Regions from separate parts of the Pseudoalteromonas sp. S3178 genome, predicted to be linked through region 3. Evidence: predicted binding sites of a transcription regulator. Region 3 holds the regulator's gene; each other region holds the start of a gene.
The links. The regulator sigma-54, encoded in region 3, starts transcription at its own class of promoters, with help from an activator protein. The targets are predictions, from matches to a motif close to GTTGGCACGNNNNTNGNNT.

Region 1: a site for sigma-54 is predicted at 1,150-1,168, ahead of CWC11_RS07360 (BON domain-containing protein). Genes of this name have one in related genera too.
Region 2: a site for sigma-54 is predicted at 1,061-1,079, ahead of CWC11_RS03295 (NarK family nitrate/nitrite MFS transporter). Genes of this name have one in related genera too.

What each region holds. Positions count from the first base shown of each region.
Region 1 covers NZ_PNCW01000025.1:105,099-107,374, reverse strand. The annotation lists gene CWC11_RS07370 (hypothetical protein) at 1-13, opposite strand, end outside; gene CWC11_RS07365 (hypothetical protein) at 86-505, opposite strand; gene CWC11_RS07360 (BON domain-containing protein) at 769-1,089, opposite strand; gene srmB (ATP-dependent RNA helicase SrmB) at 1,350-2,276, opposite strand, start outside.
Region 2 covers NZ_PNCW01000014.1:32,666-34,941, reverse strand. The annotation lists gene CWC11_RS03305 (ATP-binding cassette domain-containing protein) at 1-113, shown strand, start outside; gene CWC11_RS03300 (HesA/MoeB/ThiF family protein) at 130-888, opposite strand; gene CWC11_RS03295 (NarK family nitrate/nitrite MFS transporter) at 1,177-2,276, shown strand, end outside.
Region 3 covers NZ_PNCW01000018.1:71,247-73,522, forward strand. The annotation lists gene lptB (LPS export ABC transporter ATP-binding protein) at 1-460, shown strand, start outside; gene CWC11_RS04700 (RNA polymerase factor sigma-54) at 530-2,029, shown strand; gene hpf (ribosome hibernation promoting factor) at 2,056-2,276, shown strand, end outside.

The DNA of each region.
Region 1 (2,276 bases), on a different contig from region 3:
GCTTTCTAGTCATTTTGGTACTCACCTTTAAGTTACCTAATGCTTTTTAAATAAGCAGATAGAGGCTTTCGTTTAAATTTTATGGCTACTTATCAGAAATCATTACTTTTTCACTATTAGTTTCGGATGAGTTGCTTTCGCTTTCTACTTGCTTGGGCCATAAAAAAGTGAGCACAAAAGCTAATAGTACACCAACTATTGTAGCTATCGTTGGATTTTCAGTAATCAGTTTTAAGATTATCTTATGCTGTTTTTTTGGGAACACGTAGTCTCTACCTTTATCAGTAAGATAAATATCAACAGCAGTCCAGGAAGGTACCTTGTCAGCAGAAAAACTTAGTCCAAAAGTTGCTGAGTTCGAGGAAATTAAATTATTATTAATAAGGTTTTGAAAATTCCTTATGAATTTAGGATTGAAATGATCATGGCCTAAATCTATAAGTTTATTTATATCGGTTGGCTCTTGCACAAAGCATTTTAAAAGCTTCATATCTATATCATGCATAACTATAATTCCTTTATTTTTAGTAATCCATCATTAAATAGTTTTACGCTTATTCTATATTTATTAAAACTAAATTGTTTTTTTTAAGCAATTGATATTTAGATATTGGGAACTATTTAATCGCTCTTAAGGTTTTCAGGTAGACTTTTAAAATAGAAATATTAGGTCAAGGTTTAATGATAAGTATAAAAAAGCGCAGCTTATGTTGGAGTAACAAGCCGCGCTTATGAATTAGTTATACAAATAGGTTTATGTGGTGCGTATTAAATAACGCTAATTTTATTACGAATGATTTTAACCCCATCCATATTTTCTAAAAACTTTTGAGCTAGTGCACGTTGAAAACCAGTTTGTGCTTCACCGTATAAATCAACTTCACCATTTTTTACCTGCACTCGAATATCGTTTAGCTCTAAATTAGGGTTAGTGCGTAGTGTATTCGTTATTGATTGCTGTAAGTTAGGTTGAGTGGCTACACTGCTTACTACGGCCATGTTGGTTGCTGCACTTACCTTTGTAGCGCAAGCTAATAAAAATAAACAACAAAATGATACTAAAGCGATAGTTAACTTGAAGCGGTTCATAACTTTATCCTTACATTACGGTGAATAGTGCAGCAATTATTTGCTGAGTTATTCTTACAGTTACAATTTCAGTGCCAAAATTAATACATTGAAATATAAGGATATTTTATTAAGTGAGAATTCAGGTGGGCAATAATTACATTTTACTGGGTATGAGTTACATGCTTGGATTACATTTGTAACGGGTACAAAGGGCAGAGCCTATAAGGGTTTCGTTAAAAAGCCGGCTAATGCCGGCTTTAATATAAAAATGTTTTAGGTTACTTTTTCTTTTTAACCTTCGCTTTTTTCTTAGCTTTCATTTTTACTGGATCTTTACGCTTTTTAGCCGGTGGCTTAGCTTCTTTATGTTGCGGCTCAATACCTTTAATTACACGGCGTTTAAGTTTTTGCTCAATGTAGCGCTCTACTTTATATAAAATGCCAATGTCGTGTGCTTCAACAAGCGATATTGCTACCCCTTTTTTGCCAGCACGGCCTGTACGACCAATTCGGTGTACGTATACATCTGCTGTGCGCGGTAGGTCAAAGTTAATTACATGGCTGATGTCTGATACATCTATACCACGCGCTGCAACATCAGTAGCGATAAGTATTTTAGTACGGCCACTGTGAAAGTTTTCCATGGCTTTCATGCGCTTATCTTGTGGCATTTCACCACGTAACCACGCCGCTTTAACGCCATTATTAGTAAGCTCACCAATTAGCGTTTCAAGGCGCTCACGCGTTTTAACAAACACAATAGCTTTAGTTACGTCTGGGCCATTTAGGGTGTTTACTAAAAGCTCTAGTTTATGATGGTAATCATCCGCAAGGTGAACCCACTGGTGAATTTTTGCTTTTTCTTTGCGTGACGATTCAGCTTCAAGTAGAGCAGGGTCGTTTAGCGTTGTTTCTGCAAATCGTTCTACGCTATCGCCTTCAAGTGTTGCCGAGAATAAAAAGCACTGACGACGGTTTTTAGCTTCGTCACAGATACGGCTCATTTCCTTTTTGAAACCCATGTCTAACATGCGATCTGCTTCATCAATAATAAGCATTTCTACATGTTCAGCATGAAAATTTTCAGTTTCTAGGTATTCCATTAATCGCCCTGGAGTGGCAATTAATACATCATTATTTTTTTCAAAAATCTCTTTGTGAGTACCGTAGTTAATGCCGCCCGTTACCACGCCAATTTTTAGGTG
Region 2 (2,276 bases), on a different contig from region 3:
CACTTAATGTTGATGGGCAAACATTGTATTGCTTACTTTCAGCAAGAGTATGGGATCAAAGTAATTACAAAGAGGGCGATACACTTTACGCCGCTATTCATAACCTAGAGTAAAAAATTAAAACGCGAGTTACTTACTACAGGTGGGACACTGGCTATTTTTAGGAATTTTAAAGCGGTTAAACTCCATGCTGAGCCCATCCACCAGCAATAAATGTTCACTTAAGCCGCTTGGTAAACCCGCAAGTATTTTTAGTGCCTCAGTTGCCTGAATACTGCCAATTAGCCCTACAATAGGGGAGAGCACGCCAGATTCAGAGCAGCTTTGTGTTTGTTCATTAAAAAACTGCGACAAGCACTCGTAGCAATGGCTGTGTTGTTTCATGGTAAAGCAGGCAACTTGGCCTTCCATTCTAATTGCAGAGCCTGAAACTAGCGGTATCTTAGCCTTATAACAGGCGCTATTGAGTAAATTACGTGTAGGCAAGTTATCAGAGCAATCAATGACTATATCAATATTACTTAATAGCTCGTCAAGCTTTGACTGATCATCTAAAAATGCATCGATTGTATGTATATCTATTTCATCATTTAAGCTAGTTAACTGCGCTTTAGCGGCGTGTGTTTTTAAGCTACCTACATCTGTTTTTTTGTAAAGCACCTGCCTTTGCAAGTTTGTAGCATCGACCAGATCGTTATCTACAAGCGTTAATGTTCCCACACCTGAGGCAGCTAAGTACTGTGCAACCGGGCAGCCTAAGCCACCTAAACCCACTATAAGCGCATGAGATTGCCATAGTTTTTCTTGTCCATCTATATCAAGTTGTACAAGCATAATGTGGCGAGAATAACGTAATTGCTGTTGATAAGTTAATGGCGGTTTTTGCATAAATGTACGCTCAAATTTTTTTGTAACAATACCAAGTAGTTAAAACCTAGAGCAAGTAAAGCTTTAAAAATCTTTGCACTGTTAACGCCCATCGTTGCTACTTAAATAGTGCAAAGCGAAATTATTATCAATAGCGAAAATTGTAACTTACTGAATTTGTTATTTATTAATTGTTGGCTTAGTAATTGCTGACTGTGGTTAACGTTAATTTAACAATTCGCATAGTATAAATGCTACCAAAGTAGTATGTACTATTTAAAACAATAATCGTTACAAGGAAAAAATAACATGCAACCGAGTACTGGGTTTAATCTCATATCGTTTAGCGGAAAAATGAAAATACTTCACTTAAGCTGGATGGTGTTTTTTATCTCATTTTTTGTATGGTTTAACCATGCGCCATTATTGGGTGCTATTGCAGGTTCGCTTGGCATCACTATGGCTCAAGTTAAAACACTGCTTATATTAAATGTTGCCTTAACTATTCCTGCTCGTGTCGTGGTTGGTATGCTTACCGATAAATTTGGTCCACGTATTGTGTACGCAGCACTACTTATTGTGTGTAGTATTCCGTGTTTTATGTTTGCCCTTGCAACAACGTTTGAGCAAGCAGCTATCGCCCGTTTTGCACTTGGCTTTATTGGTGCGGGTTTTGTTGTTGGTATTCGTATGGTGAGCGAATGGTTCCCGGCAAACGAGTTAGGTACAGCCGAAGGTATTTACGGAGGCTGGGGTAACTTTGGCTCTGCAGCAGCCGCTATGCTACTACCAATATTAGCGCTTATGTTTGGTGGCGAAGATGGCTGGCGTTATGCGGTCGGTGTAACAGGCGTACTAAGTGTAATATTTGGTATTATTTGGTACATAAACGTAACTGATACGCCTAAAGGCGGTACATACTTCAAGCCTAAAAAAGTAGGGGCAATGGAAGTAACCAGTAAAGGCGACTTTGTACTACTGCTTATAATGAAACTACCTATGTACGGTGCTTTAGCGCTACTTACCTGGAAGCTTTCTCCTACTGGCGCAAATTTACTTTCTGAAAATTTTGTAATGGGTACATACGTGTTTTTAGTACTGCTTTATATTTACGAAGTGTATAAAACCTTTGATATAAACGGCCATATTTTTAAACAACCTGTTCCAGAATCACACCGTTACGACTTTAAGCAAGTGGCTGTTTTAAATATTCTTTATTTTACAACATTTGGCTCAGAGCTCGCCGTTGTATCTATGCTGCCATTATTTTTTATGGAAGTATTTGGCCTTGATATGGTGTACGCAGGCTTACTTGCATCAGCCTATGCATTTATGAACTTAGCCTCTCGTCCTGGTGGTGGTTGGATCTCAGATAGAATGGGTCGTCGTAAAACGCTTATTGTACTTAC
Region 3 (2,276 bases):
TTTTAGAAAACTTACCGTTTATCAAAATTTAATGGCTATTTTAGAAACGCGTAAAGAGCTTAACAAAAAAGCAAGAGAAGATACGCTTAACAACTTGTTAGATGAATTTAGTATTCAACATATTCGAGACAGCCAAGGTATGGCTTTATCGGGTGGTGAGCGACGCCGCGTAGAAATTGCACGCGCACTAGCTGCTAATCCTAAATTTATATTGCTCGACGAACCCTTTGCAGGTGTAGACCCTATATCGGTGTTAGATATAAAGAAAATAATAGAACATCTTAAAAATCGTGGGATTGGTGTATTAATTACCGATCATAACGTAAGAGAAACCCTTGATGTTTGTGAAAAAGCCTACATTGTTTCTCATGGAGAGTTAATCGCTTCTGGTACACCAGAGCACGTATTAAATGATAAAACGGTACGCGATGTTTATTTAGGCGAGCAATTTAGGCTGTAACATTTACGCCATGTCTTTAAGCATCTGCTAGTATTAATTATAACAACATAAAAGGATTGTTAGAGATACATGAGGCAATCATTACAGCTGCGCATGGGCCAGCAACTTACAATGACTCCACAACTGCAACAAGCAATTCGTTTGTTGCAACTCAGTACATTGGATCTCCAGCAAGAAATACAAGAAGCGCTTGATAGCAATCCGCTTCTAGAAGTAGATGAACAAGATTACACGGAAGAATCAGCTGGCAAAAACGAGCAAAAAGCAGATAACGATGAATTAACCGTAAGTGCTAATGCCGATGAAAAACCAAGCGAGTACGAGCAAGACAGTGGTGAAGCACTTACTAAAGACACAGTAAGTGACGAAATGGCTATGGATGTAAGCTGGGATGAGTACATGAGCGCAGCTCCTGCTTCATCATCAGGCCCTATGCCAGAAGATGAGTCTATTTACCAAGGTGCTTCAACCGAAACTCTTCACGAGTATTTAATGTGGCAATTACAGCTCACGCCGTTTAGCCCTACTGATGAAGCAATTGCAATAGCGATTGTTGAAGCAGTCGATGACTCAGGTATATTAACGCTAAGCTGTGAAGATATTTTAGAAAGCTTTAATCAAGAGAACGACGACGAGGGCGAAGTTGAACTTGATGAAATAGAAGCCGTTTTAAAACGTATTCAGTTGTTTGATCCGGTGGGTATAGCAGCTCGTAGCTTACAAGAGTGCTTGTGTATTCAGCTAAATCAGTTTGATAAAGATACGCCTTTTATCAATGAAACAAAGATGATTTTAACCGATCATATTGATCTATTAGCGGCTCGCGACTATCGTACATTAATGAAGAAAACTAAGCTCAAAGAAGACGAGCTTAAAGAAGTAATGACGTTAATTCACACTCTAAACCCTAAGCCAGCAGATACTATTGTAAGGGAAGAATCAGAGTATGTGATCCCCGATGTATCAGTTAAAAAAATAAAAGGCCGTTGGGTAGTTGAGCTAAACCCAGATAGCATGCCTAAGATACGTGTTAATAGCCAATATGCAGCTATGTCACGAACAGTTAAATCTAGTGGTGACAGTCAATTTATTCGCTCTCATTTGCAAGAAGCTAAATGGTTTATAAAGAGCCTAGAGAGTAGAAACGACACACTACTAAAAGTAACTAATTGTATTGTTAAGCAACAACAGGGCTTTTTTGAACACGGTCCAGAAGCCATGAAACCTATGGTTTTAAACGATGTTGCAGAAATGGTAGAAATGCACGAGTCGACTATTTCGCGTGTAACTACTCAAAAGTATATGCACACGCCACGTGGTATATTTGAGCTTAAATACTTTTTCTCAAGCCACGTAAGCACCGAAAATGGTGGTGAGTGTTCATCTACAGCAATACGTGCTTTGATTAAAAAACTGATTGCCGCAGAAAACTCAGCAAAACCATTGAGTGATAGTAAAATTGCGGATATATTGGCTGAGCAAGGAATTAAAGTAGCTAGACGCACAATCGCAAAATACCGCGAATCTCTGGCTATTCCACCGTCTAATCAACGAAAGAGTTTGATATAAGACGCAAAACAAAGAGGAAAACGCTTATGCAACTAAACTTAACTGGTCGTCATGTAGATGTTACTGATTCATTAAGAGACTACGTAAATAATAAATTTGCAAAGCTAGAAAGGCATTCTGATCATATAAACAATGTTCATGTCATTCTCGATGTAGAAAAACTTAACCAAAAAGCTGAAGCTACAATCCATGTAAGTGGTGCAGAATTATTTGCATCTACCGAACATCAAGACATGTATGCTGCCAT